3 regions of the Colwellia sp. M166 genome follow, and region 1 is predicted to be linked to each of the others. Evidence: predicted binding sites of a transcription regulator. Region 1 holds the regulator's gene; each other region holds the start of a gene.
What was found. Region 1 encodes MetJ, which represses methionine synthesis genes. Its sites were predicted from a motif close to TAGACGTCTAGACGTCTA; they were not measured.
Positions count from the first base shown of each region.

Region 1 (6,421 bases):
AACGTGCTTTGTTTTCCTTTTATTTTCCGTGGTGCCTTAGATGTACGTGCACGTACGATAAATGATGAAATGAAAATTGCTGCCGTACATGCTATTTGTACTTTAGCGAAAGAAGAAGTTCCGGCGGAAGTTCTAGCGGCGAGTGATAGTAAAAGTTTAGTCTTTGGTAAAAATTATATTATTCCTAAGCCAATGGATTCTCGTTTACGCTCAGCGGTGGCTATTGCCGTTGCGCAAGCGGCGGTAGACTCAGGTGTCGCTGCTTTGGAAATGCCAGAGAACTATAACGGCTAAACCGCTAATAGATAAAATTTGAAAGTATTCAATTATTGACAAGGGAAGCGTAATGCTTCCCTTTTTAGTGTTCGTTATAACCAGCGGCTAATTGGTATAAATATCGTTGATAAATAAATGCGTGCTCACTTCAACAAATAACTAATCAATTAAGTGATGGCTTTTACATTGACTGAATATCCATCATAATACCCTCGAAATATCGTGGCCCTATTTTTAAGAGTAAAGTTATTGATGACGAATGAAATGAATCAAGAAATTAAAGCCTACCTTGCTGACTCAGAATTATTGCTCAATGCGGTTGGTGAAGGCATTTATGGCTTAGATGCACAAGGTCGTGCTATTTTCATTAATCCGGCCGCAGAAGCTATGACAGGCTGGACCTCTGCTGAATTGCTCGGAAAGAACATTCATCAATTTCACCATCACAGTTATAGTAATGGCGAGCCCTATCCTGCTTGCGATTGTAAAATCTTCAATACCGCGGTTGATGGTATCTCTCGACAAGTCACTGGTGAGGTGTTTTGGCGCAAAGATGGTAGTAATTTTCCGGTTGAATACACCACACAAGCGGTCTATAAAAATAATCATCTTATCGGTGCTGTTGCGGTCTTTCGTGATGTAAGTCAGCAACAACAAATTGAGTTAGCATTGCGCAGTGCTTTAGAAAACGTGCAGTCGCTTACCGAACAACTTAAAGCTGAAAATACCTATTTACAAAATGAATTAGCCCAAGAGTGGTCGTCAGCAGGGTTGGTGGGTAAAAGCGCAATTGTCAGACAAATGCTGTCACAAGTTGAGCTAGTGGCACAAACAGATAGTACGGTGTTGATTTTGGGTGAAAATGGTACGGGTAAAGAACTTGTTGCCCGTAATATTCATGCCCTGAGCCAACGTAAAAACTCTACTATGGTGAAAGTTAATTGTGCAGCCTTTACACCAAGTTTGTTGGAGTCAGAGCTTTTTGGTCACGAAAAAGGCGCCTTTACTGGTGCTATGGAACGTCGTAAAGGGCGTTTTGAATTGGCCAATGATGGCACACTATTTTTGGATGAAATTGGTGAGCTGTCAATGGAGGCGCAAGGAAAATTGTTGCGAGTATTACAAGAGCAAGAATTTGAAAGGGTAGGTGGAAGTGAAACCATCAAGGTGAATATACGCATTATTGCTGCTACCAATCGCGACTTATCAGCGATGATCGCAAGTAGCACATTTAGAATTGACCTATTTTATCGTTTAAATGTTTTTCCTGTTACTGTACCACCGCTGCGTGAACGCCAAGAAGACATTCCACTTTTATCGCAAGCGATTATTAGCACATTAAATACAAAGTTGGGGAAAAACATCAGTGCGATCAGTAATCGCAGCTTAACACAACTTATGCACTATCAATGGCCTGGTAATATTCGTGAATTACAAAATGTGCTGGAGCGTGAAATGATTTTAACCTCTGCATCGATTTTAAATTTTAATTTCAAAAACAATGTAAAAGCAGTAGTGCCAAAACTAGTAGAAACCTTAGTACAAGTTGAAGCCCAGCATATACTAACGACTTTAAAGGCATGTAAATGGCGTATTGGTGGTGAAATGGGAGCAGCTAAGCAATTAGGCTTACCGGAAAGTACACTACGCTCTCGAATGAAAAAACTGCATATTAGTCGACCTAATTAACTGATCTGCAGATTTGTCTTGATTTTTCTGTGATATATCGTGGTTCAGTGATATGTCGTGGGTTATGATAAACTTTGCTTTTAATTTCGTTTTAAAAATACACATATTAAACATGAAGTTATAATACTTATCTAACTTGGTTCATATTTTGCTATTGGTAATTATCCTAAGGTTAGTACTAGTAGTAAATCATGAAGTTTGATTATAAAGCAGAAGACTTAATCATTAAGCCATACAAGTCTGAATCTCCTGTTTATGTTCGTAAGCAAAAAGGTCACTATCAACGAATCCGGCAACTCACCGGCTTAGCCTTTGTTTTGTTATTTATTTTGGTACCTTGGATTAACTTTCAAGGTCACCAAGCGATACTGTTAGATATTGGTAAACAGCAATTCCATGTTTTTTCACAAACATTTTTTCCACAAGACTTCACGCTTTTAGCGGGGTTGTTGATTGTTAGTTGTTACTTACTGTTTTTTATCACTACGTGGTTAGGGCGAATTTGGTGTGGTTATACCTGTCCGCAAACGGTCTGGACTTTCAGCTTTATTTGGGTCGAAGAATGGCTAGAAGGTAGTCGCAACCAACGTATTAAACGTGATAAGCAGCCAACCACGTTAGATACCTTTGCGAGAAAGTCTGCCAAGCACCTTATTTGGGGGCTAATGGCATTTCTTACCGCAACGACCTTTATTAGTTATTTTTTACCGGCTAGAGCACTGTATGTCGATTTTTTCCAATGGCAATGGGACGGATTAACCACTTTCTGGGTCTTGTTCTTTGCTGTATGTACATACGGCAATGCAGGCTTTTTACGAGAAAAAATGTGCATTTATATGTGCCCTTACTCACGCTTTCAATCAGCCATGTTTGATAAAAACACACTGTTAGTGGCTTATGATAAATTACGCGGTGAAAACCGTGGCCGCCGTAAACGTAAAGAAGATCCAAAAGTACTGGGTTTAGGGGACTGTGTCGACTGTAATCTTTGTGTTGAAGTTTGCCCAGTTGGTATCGATATCCGTAATGGTTTGCAGTATGAATGCATTAATTGTGGTGCCTGTGCAGATGCTTGTGATCAAACTATGACTCAGTTTAATTATGCTAAAGGTCTAATTAGTTATACCAGCGAAAATGCTTTATTGGGCAAAAAGGCAAAGCTGCTCAGGCCGAAAATTATTGGCTATGGTATTTTATCGATATTAGCCATGCTATTTATGGTTTATACCGTGCAAGTACGAGTGCCAATTGAGTTTTCTGTATTACGTGATCGTGGCGCATTATTTCAACTCGATTTTCAGGATAATGTTACCAATAGCTATTTGTTAAAAATTACCAATAAATCGAAAATTGATCGGCAATTTGACATCAGTGTCCTGAACAATAATGTTACCTTAAGTGTTGCGGATCATATATTAATTAAAGGCGGTGAAATAGCTAGCGTGCCTGTACATTTAACGATGACGCCTGAGGAGGTTACAGAACGAGTAAGCGAAGTGTCATTACAGGTAAGTGTGCATGATTTACCGGAAGTTAAAGCGATAACCGTGACTAAGTTTTTCTCGAATTAGCTGTCGTGTTTTACGCATGAGTAACGCTTGGCAACATCAATAATACCAAGAGTATAGCCAGTATCATTCACTGCTCTTAAAAGACGTCGTACAGGCGTCTTTTTTTGATTTATTTGACCTGAAATGCGTTAAAATAGCGCCTTGTCTACTGATTAAAGTCCAATAAACTGTCAGTAAAATAGCCAGATAACGATAGTTAAAGACTGAAAAATAGCACTCACTATCAATTAAGAGTAAAACTAATGACGACAACCATCAAACAAAGAATATCGAATATCGCCCTAGTGGTTGAAGATTACGATGACGCAATTGCCTTCTATACCGAAAAGTTGAACTTTCAGCTTATTGAAGACACCGACTTAGGCGGCGGAAAACGTTGGGTGCTAATATCGCCACCAAACGGCAATGGCACTAATATATTACTTGCTAAGGCGAGTAATGCACAGCAAAGCCAATCAGTGGGTAACCAAGCCGGAGGACGAGTATTTTTATTCTTGCAAAGCAATGACTTTTGGCGTGATTATCATGAGATGAAAGCTCAAGGTGTTGAGTTTAATGAAGAGCCCCGCGTTGAAGAATATGGCACGGTTGTCGTGTTTAAAGATTTATATGGTACAAAGTGGGATTTACTCGAATTGAACGGCGAAAGTTGGTAACTTGCTTCTAGGCAATAGCTTTAACCTTATAGCTCTGGCGCGTAAAGTTAGGTCCAAAATAAGCAATAAAAAAGGCGCTGATCAGCGCCTTTTTATCTGCTTGTTGTGAGATTAGATTAATCTTCAATTTCAGCTTCGTATTCACTGAAGTCAGTGATGCCTTGTGCTTCTAACGCCCGACGAACACTTGCGGGTAATTTTTGTGTGTTGTCTTTTGCTAAGTCACCATCATCTGGCAAAGGTTGGCCAGTAAAAGCATGTAAGAATGCTTCACATAATAGTTCACTGTTAGTTGCATGACGTAGGTTATTTACCTGACGACGTGTTCTTTCATCAGTTAGCACTTTCAACACACGTAAAGGGATAGACACGGTGATCTTTTTTACTTGTTCACTTTTCTTCCCGTGTTCGGCGTATGGGTTAATATATTCGCCATTCCACTCTGCCATGAATATTCCTCTATGCTTAATTAATTGCGATAAACTTATAGTCGCGAAATCTTTTAGTTAGATTTGTTAGTTATAAGTTTATTCTTAGTTGTTGATTTTACTGGTTGTGGGGCGTGAGTCAATAACGAATGTGTAGAAGTTTAGATGTCTAAAGTTCTTGACCGCAGGCTTTAAACCGTTTAGATTTGTAGACGTCCAAACATCTATATAGAAAAGCGTCTATTCTGGAGCAGACATGAGTGAGAAAAAAATTGCCACCATCGCCGTTAGGGCAGGTATTAATAGTGACCAGCAACATGGTGGTGTGATCCCTGCTATTCATCTCTCAAGCACCTATGCCCTTAAAGGTTTTAATGAAAAACGTCAGTTTGATTATTCGCGCACTGGCAACCCAACACGTGCAACATTTGCTCAAGCTATTGCCGAATTAGAGCAAGGTGTTGTCGGTATTGTCACCAGTACCGGTATGTCAGCTGTACACCTTATTTGCCAATTGCTATCCGTTGAAGATACGGTGGTTATTCCGCATGATTGTTACGGTGGTAGTTTCCGATTATTTACCCATTTAGCTAAGCGTGGACAATTTAAGTTAGTGGTGGTTGATCAAAATGATCAAGCCGCCTTAACCCAAGCACTTTCGGCTAAACCTAAACTGGTGTTAATTGAAACACCGAGTAATCCATTATTACGTTTAGTCGATATTGCTGCTGTTACCGCACAAGCACATGCTGTTGGCGCATTAGTTGCCGTGGATAACACCTTTTTGTCACCTGTATTACAGCAACCTTTATTGCTTGGCGCTGATATTGTTTTTCATTCCACCACGAAATATATTAATGGTCATAGTGATGTGGTTGGTGGTGTTGTGGTGACCAAAGAGCAAACACTTGGTGAAGAACTTGCTTGGTGGGCAAACTGTATTGGCATTACCGGCTCAGCATTTGATAGCTACTTAGCGCTAAGAGGCTTAAAAACCTTACCTATACGTATGAAACAACACCAAATAAATGCTAATGCGGTAGCGCAATTTCTTGCTCAGCATGATGCCATTGAGCAAGTGTACTTTCCTGGTTTGGCAGATCACCCCCAACATGGCTTGGCGAAGCAACAGCAAAATGATTTTGGCGCCATGATGAGTTTCGAAATTAAAGGTGGCGTTGAAGCGGTGAAAGTACTATTTAATAAGCTTAAATTATTCACGCTAGCGCAATCGCTTGGTGGTGTTGAAAGTTTGATCAGTCACCCGTCAACCATGACGCACGCTGGTATGGCAATTGAAGCACAACTTGTTGCCGGTATTTCACAGTCACTGGTACGAATTTCAGTTGGTATTGAAGATATTGCTGACATTTTGGCTGATCTTAGCCAAGCATTAGATGCCAGCCAAACATAAAGTAAAGTGTCACACAGATATGGTAATAAAATGATAGAGTCAAATGTAGCGGTTAAGCTTACGCCGGCGAAAAATCAGTTAGCAAAAACTGCCAGTAACGTGCACAAATTCGGTGGCAGTAGCTTAGCTACTCCGGCTTGTATCGAACGCGTTATTGATATTATTCGCCAACATTGCCAGCTTAATGATGTGGTGGTGGTATCAGCTAATGGTAATACTACTGATGCGCTTTTTAGTCTCTATCAGCTGGGTGTAGAATATGTTGTGGCACAGCAAGAAAACTCAACACAGATTAACGACAATGAGCTGGTAAAATCACTACCTCAGCAACTTGAACTTGCGCTAACTGAACTGCAAACCTTACAAGGGGACTTGCTCAAGTCATTA
Region 1 covers NZ_CP040755.1:2,053,193-2,059,613, reverse strand. The annotation lists gene FGD67_RS09350 (malic enzyme-like NAD(P)-binding protein) at 1-294, shown strand, start outside; gene FGD67_RS09345 (sigma-54-dependent Fis family transcriptional regulator) at 529-1,965, shown strand; gene ccoG (cytochrome c oxidase accessory protein CcoG) at 2,157-3,536, shown strand; gene FGD67_RS09335 (VOC family protein) at 3,779-4,192, shown strand; gene metJ (met regulon transcriptional regulator MetJ) at 4,309-4,641, opposite strand; gene metB (cystathionine gamma-synthase) at 4,877-6,034, shown strand; gene metL (bifunctional aspartate kinase/homoserine dehydrogenase II) at 6,065-6,421, shown strand, end outside.

Region 2 (6,421 bases), 1.8 Mb from region 1:
TTACGAAGCTTTATTGCAATCCCAGTGTTGATTTATTCTTCAGGTATCGATATTTGGCAGATTGTTGCCAGTTCGGTTAGTTTTACGTTGGGATGTGTTTTATGGCTGGTAGTGTTGAACAGTATTGACTTATCGAGCGTTGGGAGCAGGCATCATTCAGATTAATTAATACGTAAAGTGCTCGTTATAGTGTTTTTATTTTGTGTTTTGTTGACTTATTTCACAGCTGTCGTAAAGATGTCGTATAGTTGTCGTTATTATCTCGTCGATTTGTCGTAAAGTTTTTAGCAATTATGTGGATAATTTAATGGTCTCTAAAATAATAGGTTGTCGATACTTATGAAGATTAATGCAAACTTAGTTATTGATTTAAGGAATAAAAACTCTTGGTCACAAGATGAACTTGCGATAGCTGCAGGGCTTAACCTTAGGACAATTCAGCGAATTGAAAATGAGGCATCAGCATCGCTTCAATCTAAAAAAGCATTAGCATCTGTTTTTGATATCAGTATTCATGACCTTGATTACCAGGAAGTCATAAAAATGACAAAATACGAATATAAAACTCTGGAACTAGCGTATAAAGAAGGGTTTTTAGCTGGAATTAAAAAGGCTAAGCTGCCCGATTTTACTGAAATATTTAACCGAGAGGGCAAGGAAGGTTGGCTGGTTGTACAGATATTAACTCCTGAATTAGCGCAAAATGTTTGGTCGGCTAAAATAGGCAATATGGTTGCGCTATTACAAAGAGAAATAATTGAATAGTAAATTAAACAAAAAATTCAACATACAGTTGACTTTTATTATCACTATCAGTTAAGTGCTAGCCACTTTATTGAGCGTTAAATTATTATTATGGAGTTTTGTATTATGGATGATTTGAGTTTAACGAAAAATCAAGTCAGTAAAATTCAACGTAGTGCAAGGCTGATCAAAGGCTTTAGGCACTTATTGTACTCACTTATGCGCTGCAATTTTATCAATCTAGGGTGATCGATTTTGGCGAAGTAGCTGGTGCTATTGGAACATTGGCATTGTTTAGAGCTTTGATGTTATCGCCGATGTTGTTAATTATTCCCTTTAAAGAATGGTTTCAATCTAAGATCACTTTTTCAAAAGCTAGCATTAAATATTTACTGCTAGCTTTTGTGCTTATTATTGTTAGGGGCTGCTGATCTGTCATTTTAGTCTCTGCTATTAGCTAATTTTTGAGATCACAAGGTGAAAAGTGTTCGGTGTAGTTATTTACATTAACAATTTTCAACGATGTTAGGTTAAAAGTTAGCTATAGCCCCTTGGGTTGCTTTGAGAAAGCGTCAATCTTTGTTGTCTACAGGATGTAGATACTTAGGTTCAATCTGGAACTGTGAACCTGTGCCGCTAAACCTTTGAAACTTTACTGAGTGGAAGAAAATTATTGGTTTGGCGTTCGCATTAAGGAGCTGCGTTATTGAAAAGTCGATGATTGAAGCTTTAATTATTTTATTCTTTGCTGTTTTACCTTGTGGTATTTCTGGTTATTTGATCGCCTTTAAAGGGCGCAGAGGCCTAATTTCAGGCTACAAGGAAAGTAATTTTTCTGATCCTCAAGCCTTTGGTAAAAGTGTTGGAATAAGTTTATTGTTACTTGCGATGTTTTTAGCATTTATTGCTTACTTTTGGCAGTTAAAGCTCCTAAATGAAAGGCAAATGTCTTCCGGTGTTTTTCTACTGGTCATTGCGGTATTGTTAAATTACTTTTATGGCTATGTTAAGTACCGTAAAAAAAATAACTAGCCGCGGAGCTTTATTTTTTATTCATGAGCGTGTTTTTATCTGTTAAATTTTAAGCTGAGATGTTTTGAATTTATCTTTGAGAAAAGCACTTTTCACTCAATGCTGTATTAACCCATTTTGTTATGTCGTCAGTTTTTATGGTAAGTTTATTAACTCAATTTATAAATGCTTAAATGCGTAACTTTAAGTTAAATTATTATATAACAGGTGTTTATAATTTTTTTCTGATAGTTTTTAAACATTTTACTCCTTTCTATGCTCTCTTTTTCATCATCGCTTTGTAAAATCATTAAAATCATTAAAATCATTTTGTTAACCTGAAAGGCTTAATAGACGTATTATTTGTCATTTTCTGACTAATTTTTATCGCTGAATCATTGTCTTAATAATAAAATTGTCATTATCATAAAAAAACATTTAGACGTCTATACGTTTAGAGGTTGACATAGCTAGAAATCCAAGTCACATTATAGGCAGGTAAAATTTGTTGGTAATAATGCTGTTTTTCAGCGTTACCTTATACTTTAAGAATATTTGATATTAGGTTAGTACTATGCCCATTAAGATCCCCAATGAACTGCCAGCTTTGACGATTTTAGATCATGAAAATATTTTTGTGATGTCTGAACGCCGTGCTGCTGATCAAGAAATTCGTCCAATGGAAGTGGCAATTCTTAACTTAATGCCGAATAAAATCGAAACCGAAGTGCAAATTTTGCGCATGTTGGCGAATACTCCGTTGCAAATTAATGTCGAATTTGTCCGTATACATGCCAATGAATCTAAAAATACACCGCAAGCGCATTTAGATAACTTTTATCGCTTATTTGATGATATTAAACATAAACAATATGATGGTTTGATTATTACCGGTGCGCCACTAGCATTGCTTGATTATCAGCAAGTGACCTTTTGGGATAAAATTTGCCAAGTGTTTGACTGGGCAGAGCAAAACGTGACATCAACGATGTTTTCTTGCTGGGCTGCCCATGCTGCGCTCTACCATCATTATGGTTTAAAACGACATTTGCGTGAGCATAAGCTTTCAGGGGTTTATCGTCATCGTTGTTTAAAACCGAAAGAGCAACTAACCCGAGGCTTTGATGAAAGCTTTAATGTGCCACACTCCCGTTATGGTTATATTGATAAAGCTGATTATCAAACGTTAGATAATATAGAAATATTGGCTGAGTCAGATGATGCTGGGGTTTATTTAGCGGCCAGTAAAAACAAACAACAAGTTTACCTAACCGGGCATCCAGAATATGACGCTTCGACTTTGAGTGAGGAATACTTTCGAGATCTTGATACTGGCGGACATGCTGCAAAACCTGATAATTACTTTACTGATAACGACCCTAAAAGTGATACCGCAAACACGTGGCGTAGCCATGGCAGTTTACTTTTTACCAATTGGTTGAACTATTACGTTTATCAAATTACGCCGTATCAATTAGATGCAGACCATATTAAAGCCATTCATCCAGGGAAATCCCGTGTCTAAGTCAGAAAACTCTCAAGCAAAAGTGCTGAAATCTTCCTCTTATGGTTTATTACAAGCGCAGTTAGCAAAACGCATTCTTATTTTAGATGGCGCAATGGGTACGATGATCCAAGCCTATAAATTTGAAGAGCAAGATTATCGTGGCGAACAATTTGCCGATTGGCATTGTGACGTTAAAGGTAATAACGATATGTTGGTGCTGACGCAACCTGACATTATTAAAGCCATTCATTGTGAATATCTTGAAGCGGGTGCTGATATTCTTGAAACGAATACCTTTAACGCTACGACGATTGCCATGGCTGATTACGACATGGCAGCGCATAGTGCTGATATTAATTTCAAAGCCGCGCAGCTAGCACGTGAAGTGGCGGATGAATTCACCGCTAATAATCCAGATAAGCCACGCTTTGTTGCCGGTGTTTTAGGGCCAACCAATAGAACTTGTTCAATATCGCCAGATGTCAATGATCCTGCTTATCGAAATGTCACTTTTGATGAGCTTAAAGATGCTTACATTGAGTCGACCCATGCCTTGATTGATGGCGGCAGCGATATTATTTTGATTGAAACTATATTCGATACCTTAAATGCTAAAGCAGCTATTTTTGCTGTTGAGACCGTTTTTGAAAGTCGCGGTGAACGTTTACCGGTGATGATATCAGGCACGATTACTGATGCATCAGGTCGAACCTTGTCAGGGCAAACAACGGAAGCTTTTTATAACTCTTTACGGCATGCTAAGCCGATTTCATTTGGTTTGAACTGTGCGCTTGGTCCGGTTGAGTTACGTCAGTATGTCGAAGAATTAAGTCGTATTTCAGATGTCGCGGTATCTGCGCATCCTAATGCTGGTTTACCGAATGCTTTTGGTGAGTATGACTTTACTGTTGAAGACATGGATCAGCATGTTGCGGAATGGGCAAATGCTGGGTTTTTAAATATTATTGGTGGCTGTTGTGGTACCACGCCGGCACATATTAAAGGTATGGCCGATGCAGTGGCGAGCATTGCACCGCGAGCAATTAACGCTAAAGAAATTGCTTGTCGTTTATCGGGCTTAGAAGCCTTAACCATTAAAACAGACAGCTTATTTGTTAACGTCGGCGAGCGCACCAATGTTACCGGCTCTGCGGTTTTTAAACGCTTAATCACCGAAGAGAACTACGACCAAGCGATAGCCGTTGCTTTACAGCAAGTGGAAAATGGCGCACAAATTATCGATATCAACATGGATGAAGGCATGTTGGACTCACAAGCGGCTATGGTGCGGTTTTTAAATTTAATTGCCGGTGAGCCTGATATTGCCAAAGTGCCTATTATGCTCGACTCATCTAAATGGGATATTTTAGAAGCGGGTTTAAAATGCATTCAGGGTAAGGGGGTTGTTAACTCTATTAGCTTGAAAGAAGGCGAGGATAACTTCCGTCAGCAAGCAGAGTTGTTACGCCGATATGGTGCCGCTGTTATTGTCATGGCCTTTGACGAAAAGGGCCAAGCAGATACGCGTGAGCGCAAGTATGAAATATGTCATCGTGCCTACGATATTTTGGTGCATGAAATTGGCTATCCTGCTGAAGATATTATTTTTGATCCGAATATTTTTGCTGTCGCTACCGGTATTGAAGAGCACAATAATTATGCACGCGACTTTATTGACGCGGTAGCGGACATTAAGCAAAACTTGCCGCATGCGATGATCTCAGGTGGCGTGTCTAATGTTTCATTTTCATTTCGTGGTAATAATCCAGTACGTGAAGCCATTCATGCAGTGTTTCTTTATCATGCAATAAAAAATGGTATGGATATGGGCATAGTGAATGCTGGTCAATTAGCTATTTATTCTGATATTCCAGATAACCTGCGTTTAGCGGTTGAAGATGTTATTCAAAACTCCGATGATGGCGCCACTGAACGTTTGCTCGACATTGCTCAAGAATATCGTGGTCAAGCGGGTAGTCAAAATAGTAAAGCCGATTTAACTTGGCGTGAACTGCCGGTTAAAAAGCGCCTAGAGTATTCTCTTGTTAAGGGAATTAATGAATTTATTATTGAAGATACTGAGGCCGCTCGACTAGAGGCAACTAGACCTCTAGATGTTATTGAAGGGCCATTAATGGATGGCATGAATGTCGTTGGTGATTTGTTTGGTGCTGGCGAAATGTTTTTACCGCAAGTGGTAAAATCAGCCCGGGTAATGAAGCAGGCTGTGGCGCATTTAAATCCTTTTATTGAAGCGGAAAAAACTGAAATAAAATCGAATGGTAAGATACTGTTAGCGACAGTAAAAGGTGATGTTCATGATATTGGTAAAAATATTGTTGGCGTTGTGCTGCAGTGTAATAATTACGAAATTATCGATTTAGGCGTTATGGTTTCGTGTGAAGATATTTTACGCGTTGCACGTGAAGAAAAAGTCGACATTATAGGTTTATCGGGTTTGATCACGCCATCACTCGATGAAATGGTTCATGTCGCGAAAGAAATGAAGCGTCAGGAGTTTGAATTACCTTTACTGATCGGCGGTGCTACTACCTCAAAAGCTCACACGGCGGTTAAAATTGAGCCGCAGTATGAACATCCTGTCGTTTACGTTCCTAATGCCTCGCGTTCAGTGTCAGTGGTAAGCACATTGCTTTCTGATGAAAACCGAGCCGGTTTCGTTGAGCGACAAAAAGCTGAATACGTGAAAGTACGCGAACGTCATTATAAAAAAGGTCCACGTTCGAGTTTAATTTCGCTAAAAGATGCTCGTGCCAATGCGGTACCCATTAGTTTTGACCATTACACCCCTAAAGTACCCAATAAATTAGGTGTAACGGTACTTGATAATATCGATTTAAATATCGTGAGAAATTATATCGATTGGACGCCATTTTTTATGACTTGGCAGTTATCGGGCAAGTATCCGTTGATTTTGCGTCATGAAGTGGTGGGCGAAGAAGCCACTAAGCTATTTAACGATGCTAATGCTATGTTAGATGATGTTATTAATAATAAAAAGTTAACCGCTAAAGCGGTGTTTGGTTTATTTCCGGCTAATCGTGAGCAAGATGATTTACAGCTTTATACTGATGAATCGCGCACGGAAAAGTTAATGAAACTGCACCAATTACGTCAGCAAAGTAAAAAACCAGCAGG
Region 2 covers NZ_CP040755.1:3,879,793-3,886,213, forward strand. The annotation lists gene FGD67_RS17525 (DUF4177 domain-containing protein) at 340-765, shown strand; gene FGD67_RS17530 (hypothetical protein) at 1,462-1,776, shown strand; gene metA (homoserine O-succinyltransferase) at 2,330-3,280, shown strand; gene metH (methionine synthase) at 3,303-6,421, shown strand, end outside.
Region 2: a site for MetJ is predicted at 2,195-2,212, ahead of metA (homoserine O-succinyltransferase). Genes of this name have one in related genera too.

Region 3 (6,421 bases), 1.5 Mb from region 1:
TTGAGGCTTTTAACTACGCTAATGCGCACATACTCTCTGCCGGACTATTAATTGCTTCATTACTGTTGTTATCTATGGTTTATTTATTAGGCAATAACGTCAATAAAACTCAACAGAGTTTAACTAAGTCATGAGTGCAATGTCTGGATCAAATAACATTACACAACATAGTCAACCCCATGGTGAGCAAATAGTTGTTGATGATAACCCGCATGTAACATCTTTAGCGCTCGCTTTTAAGCTAGCCTTTAATAGCTTTGTTATCGCTGTTGAACAAGAAATTCATATTTCAGCTGTTACAGGTATTTATGGTGATTCTGGCTCTGGTAAATCAACATTATTGCGTATTATTGCCGGCCTTGAGCAACAAGCAATAGGCCAAGTATCCTTGAATGGCACACCATTACAAGATAGTGATAAAAAGCAATTTATTAAAGCAGAAAAAAGACAAGTAGGTTTGGTGTTTCAAGACAGTCGCTTATTTCCACATCTTAGTGTTTATCAAAATTTAGCCTATGGTGCTAAGCGACAAAAAAACAGCCTACTTAGCATAGAAAAAGTCCTGACATTAACAAAGCTAAAATCCTTACAGCACCAAAATGTCACCCAACTTTCTGGTGGTGAAAAACAAAGAGTCTCCATTGCTAGAGCCTTACTCGCTGAGCCAAAACTGCTTTTATTGGATGAACCTTTTAGTGCCCTAGATAAAAGCACTAAATCGCAAATGCTCACCATCTTAAAAGACATTCAACAACAACTGCAATTACCGATGCTTTATGTCAGCCACAGTTTAAGTGAATTACAATATATCGCCGATCAACTTATTGTCGTTTCAGCCGGAAAAGTCAGCCCTGCATCCCCTATCCATCAAGCGATTCATCAATTAAATAACGCTGGAGAAGCTAGCCCTAAAACCAGTTTATCGTTAACCGTTACAGAGCATTTACCTGACTATGGTTTGACGCGATTATCCCTACCGACAACACAGGGGAAAGCTGCTAGCATATATTTACCACTACTAGAGCAAACGATAGCGCCGCGTTTAATTGGCCAAAAACTGCCGTGTATGATTTATGCACGTGATATTAGTATCAGTATCACTAAGCCTGAACATAGCTCGATTGTAAATCATTTATCAGCAACGATCACCGCAATAAAGCACGGTAAAACCAATGTCCTAGTAGCACTGAAAGCTGGCGAACAACAGTTTTTTGCTCAAATCAGCTTATGGTCAAAAAAACGTCTAGCATTAACAACACAAAGCACTGTTTATATTCAATTTAAAGCTAATGCGGTACATAGTTATCATTATACGGAGCCGTCAAACCATGCTTAGTCAGCAAGAACAACTTCGCTTTAGCCGTCAAACCATGCTCAAAGGTATTGGTGAGCAAGGCCAGCAAGCGCTAAAAAATGCACGCATATTAATTGTTGGTGTTGGCGGCTTAGGTAACCCAGTAAGCCTTTATTTAAACGCCGCCGGTGTCGGTAACATTTATCTAGCTGACGGTGACAATATTGATATCAGTAATTTACATCGACAAATACTGTTCAATGAGTCAGACCTTGCAAAAAATAAAGCGGATACCAGTGCTGAAAAACTACAGCAACTCAATACTAGTACTAATATCGAAGTACTTGATGAAATGCTCGATGCAGAGCTTGCCGATTACTACTTCCCTTTAGTAGACCTGATACTTGACTGTACTGACAATATCAGTACTCGTTACCTCATTAATCAAAAGTGTCTTGAGCACCGCAAACCTTTAGTGATCGGCGCAGCAACCGGCTTTGACGGTCAGCATATGTTTGTTGATCCTAATGAGCCTGATAGTGCATGTTATCAATGCTTGTTCCCCGCGAATAAAAAGGCCCCGGAAAATAATTGCCAAACATTAGGCATTTTAGGCCCTGTGCTCGCCATTATTGGTGGCATGCAAGCATTGCAAGCAATCAAGTTTTTAACCGGTCATAAGGTAGCCACTAACCAGCTGAATATTTTTGATGGTTTGAATAACTCATGGCAACAATTAACACTTAAAAAACAAGCTAAATGCCTTGCTTGCTCAACTTTATAATCAATCAAAAACACACTAAGTCACCTCCTGACCAATAAAGCAGCTATAAAAAAGCCCTCAAGGTTGAGGGCTTAGTCAGAAAACTTTATTCATCAATCGGAGCTCAGGTTATTTAAACAAGCCCATACTTCTATCGGTTAAGGCTTCTCGCCAACCTCCAAGCCATTCTGATTTCGTATCAGTATTTTGATAAGGACATTTTTCTTTAGTTCTGCCACAAAGCCCAGCTTGATAACCATTTGAGTGTGCTCTGCCTAATTTGTCTCTTTTCTGTCTTCTCATGAATAACACCTCTACATTTTACTATTTAATAAGTATTTGATAATTATTAATAATTGACCTTAATTAACGAGAGAAGCATACTACCAACCACAACATGGTATCACTTCAATCCCAATTAATTTAAGGACAAGCAAACGCTGAAAGCAAGTTGTTTTTCTGACGAAGTGGGTACTTTTTTTATTTTTTTAGGGAAAATAAACAACGAATAAAAACAACTTTAAACTAAGTATTACAAAACAATTTGTTAGCAAAAGGCTATATAGCAAAGCAGACTTAAAAAAATAAATTCAAGAACAAATCAGTTTGAAAAGTTAAGCTCTTAACAAAGGCCTTAACATCTCTTCTAAGCCATTAAGTTTAACTTCATAAATTAACGCTAATTGCTGGCCTAACTTTCCTTCAGGGAACCCCTTAGCATGAAACCAAACTAAATAAGGCTCAGGCAATTGTAGTAGCTTTCTTCCACTATATTTACCAAATGGCATAACTTGATTAATGGCTGCAATTAACTCTGCATTATTGTTTATCGACATTTGTTATACATCTCTACGTGGTTTCCTCGGTTTACATTGGCGAAATATTATTTTTTAAATTTAGCTGTCAAAAATTAACTTTTATGACGACCAATAGCACATCTTATCAATATTTTTAATTGGCTTTTACACGACATAAAAATGTCACAAGCACTGCGTATAATCGCTGACATACCAAAACTTAAATTGGGATCAAGATGATACCAAGTTCTTTCAGGGAATTGTTATGTCAATAGTTAGAAAACGTAGCGCAGCAACAAAAGCCTACATACCGGATAATGCTCGTGATAATCAATACATTTTGGCTGAATTTACCTTAACAGAGCAACTACTTTCACAATTACCGAGTCATTCTACTAATGATGGCAGTGCAAATTATTATGCTTGTTACCAAGCCTTAGCTGAACTGCTATTTAATCTCAGTAATAGCAACGGCATCACAAACAGCCTACTTGTTGCTAACGATAAATTAGTACGGGTACGCTATAGCCAAGAAATGCATCAGTGGCAAACCAAACAGCAAATCATCTTCTATTATGATCCACAACAACATGTGCTACAAAATTCATTTTTTAATGCCAGTATTAGAGCCAAAAAAATTACCTTAGTATTTTTGGCATCGGGCAGCGAGATCCGAGTTGAGGCGGCAAAATTTCATCAAAAAGTAAAAGCGCTGCTAGCTAATTTCTCACAACAAATAAAGCTGCCCATGACGAGCATCCGAATGCGTGATCATCAGCATTTAACCTACGACATATTTGCTAAAAATAAAGGTTGTTGTACTAGCCAAGCACACAAGTTTAGACCTATCGCCCAAAGGTATGCGAGCCAGAATGTTAACTTGGCTGAAAATATGTCATCCATCACTTATGCGATTGTTAATTTACCCCTTAACCACAGGATCTCTCAGTTAGTTGATATTGATCCTGCTTCAGCAGATCCCTACAACCCTTTATTCACCTATCTAACTGATACCTTCTCACTCGTAGCAAAGCGCTTTAACTTAAATAATGGCGCACTGATTGCCAATGGCTTGGTGCCTATTGTAAGGCATAGTTTGCATGAATTGGTTTCGAAAGTTGGCGAGTTACAAATGTTAGGCTACAACCCTAAGCAAAGCCCATGTGGTATTGTCAGTAAATGGCAGGCTGACGTACTGGTTGATAATGTGCAGTTAATCTTTGTTGCTAACTGCCATAATGGCGTAGAACAAAACTATGCAAAATTTGTCAACCAAATAGAGCAAGCGATACGTTTATTTGCCACTGAACTTGAAATTGTGACTGAAAAAGACGAATTAACCTTACGCTTTCATCAGCATGTTGCTTATAACTTGCCATTAGTTGATTAATATATTGTTCAACTTACTCGGCCATACCACCTAGAGCTGACTAATCAGCACTAGGTGGTCTACTTATTAATAGCTTCATCAAGCAAGTTATTTAGTCACCTGATCATTTACCATAAACCATCAAAAAACATATAGACATCTAAACGTCCGAGTGATACATTCTGCTTATAAACATATAGACGTCTATACGTTTTAAAACTTAAACTATAAAACGTCATTTAATATTAAGAATTTTTCAAAGGAAAAAGCGATGAGCATCGAGAAAATAACATTAGGCGCAGGTTGCTTTTGGTGCGTTGAAAATATTTTTGCCCGAATTGAAGGTATCGTTTCAGTGGTCAGTGGTTACGCTGATGGTGATATTATCAACCCAAGCTACGAGCAAGTTTGTAATGGGACAGCTAATCATGCCGAAGTGGTGCAAATAACTTTTGATACGACATTACTGGATATAGAAACGATATTAACGGTATTTTTTGCTATTCATGATCCAACAAGCTTAAATCGTCAAGGTGATGATATTGGTAGCCAATATCGCTCAACGATTCTGTTCCATACTACTGAGCAGCAGGAGATTGCCGAAGCGAGAATTGCGCAATTAAATAGCACAGAAGAATTTGAGCAAGCGATAGTCACCACGGTCAAAGCCGTGAATAATTTCTCTAGTGCCGAAAGTTATCATCAAGATTATGTCACTAACAACCCTGAAAATAAGTACTGCCAGTTAGTGGTCGCGAGAAAAATCCAAAAATTTCTCAGCGAGTTTTCACATTTACTCAAGAGCGAAGAACAAGCTATTTCTGCTGCGTAATAGCAATTCTAATAAATGTCTTCTCACTCAGTGAAACTTAAAATCTTTGCTACAGCGGCTGCAAATCAAAAAAGCATAACAATCTACTGTTATGCTTTTTATTTAACCTGAGTTCGGGATAATGGATGTGCGAAGAAATTAGTATAGTGCAATGGTTACAATCACTTTAGTCAATTATAAAATTAGTCGCATAATTTATTATCAATGTGATAAGTTTTACGTGAATCAAGGCTGATTTGTATACCTAATAGCGAGCTATTAGTCGCAAATTTAATGCTGTTTCACGCAGAAATCGTAGCATTGACGGACTTAGCTTATCTAGGACTCAGGTTATTTAAAACCCTAGAAGTATTAATACATCAAAGTGTAAAGTTTACGGCGGTATTTGCTTGCTAACGCATCACCATCAGGTAAGGACTTCAAGACATCAAGCAATAAATCTTTGCTCGCAATATCAGCACCATTGTTTTGCACTAAGCGAAACAGAATAGCGAGTGCATCTTCATAACGGTTAACTTGGCTATACTGTGCCGCCAATTTCTGCTGTAACTCAACATTCTCCGGTTCATTAAGCAACTGCTGTTCAAGTGCTTGAATTTCAGGAGAGTCCGCAGCTTGGCTTGCTAATTCCAACTTTGCTATTAAGGATTGATAATCACTGTCTTGATCAATCATTTTGATACTTTTCAGTAACAACTCTGCCTCAGTGATCTTACCCGTTTGAATATAAACATTGGCTAACACTAACTTAATGTCAGCCCGCTCATTATCGAGTTGATAAGCTTGGCTGATAATAGGAAATGCCTCAGCAACGTTACCTTCAGCTAATAAATCTTTAGCTTGCACTAACAGTAAGTCTTGCTCTTTGGGTAAATATTTAGCTAAAAACTCATTAATGCTTGCATCAGTTTGTGGACCAGTTAAGCCATCAAGTGGCTGACCATCTTTGACTAAAACCGCCGTTGGTAAACCTTGAATACCAAACTGCTGAGCAATTTGCCCCTGCGTCTCACAGTCAACCGTTGCAAACAGTATCGTATCACCATGATTAGCTAATGCTGTTGTTAACTTATCTCGCAGTTCGGTACTTTCAGGGATTTGTTGGGCCCAAAAATCAACCAATACAAGTTGGTTTTTTGATTCTTCAATAATAACTTGTTGAAAGTTTTCTAAGGTGATCGCAATAGAGTTCATCATCAATGCAGTTCCAATAATAAGATATATGATTTTAAAGTGGGGCCAAACCCTGAAGATACAAGCCGCTAATTATAATTGAGAGAAATAATCGTTAAATTTTATTTTAAAAAGTCTTAAAAATATCACAAAAAAACGGACATCAGCTCAGCCAATGTCCGTTTAAATAAGT
Region 3 covers NZ_CP040755.1:3,533,668-3,540,088, reverse strand. The annotation lists gene modB (molybdate ABC transporter permease subunit) at 1-134, shown strand, start outside; gene modC (molybdenum ABC transporter ATP-binding protein) at 140-1,336, shown strand; gene FGD67_RS15990 (HesA/MoeB/ThiF family protein) at 1,329-2,078, shown strand; gene rmf (ribosome modulation factor) at 2,187-2,360, opposite strand; gene FGD67_RS15980 (DUF3820 family protein) at 2,672-2,893, opposite strand; gene FGD67_RS15975 (DUF3083 family protein) at 3,120-4,244, shown strand; gene msrA (peptide-methionine (S)-S-oxide reductase MsrA) at 4,495-5,055, shown strand; gene FGD67_RS15965 (tetratricopeptide repeat protein) at 5,407-6,252, opposite strand.
Region 3: a site for MetJ is predicted at 4,421-4,438, ahead of msrA (peptide-methionine (S)-S-oxide reductase MsrA). Genes of this name have one in related genera too.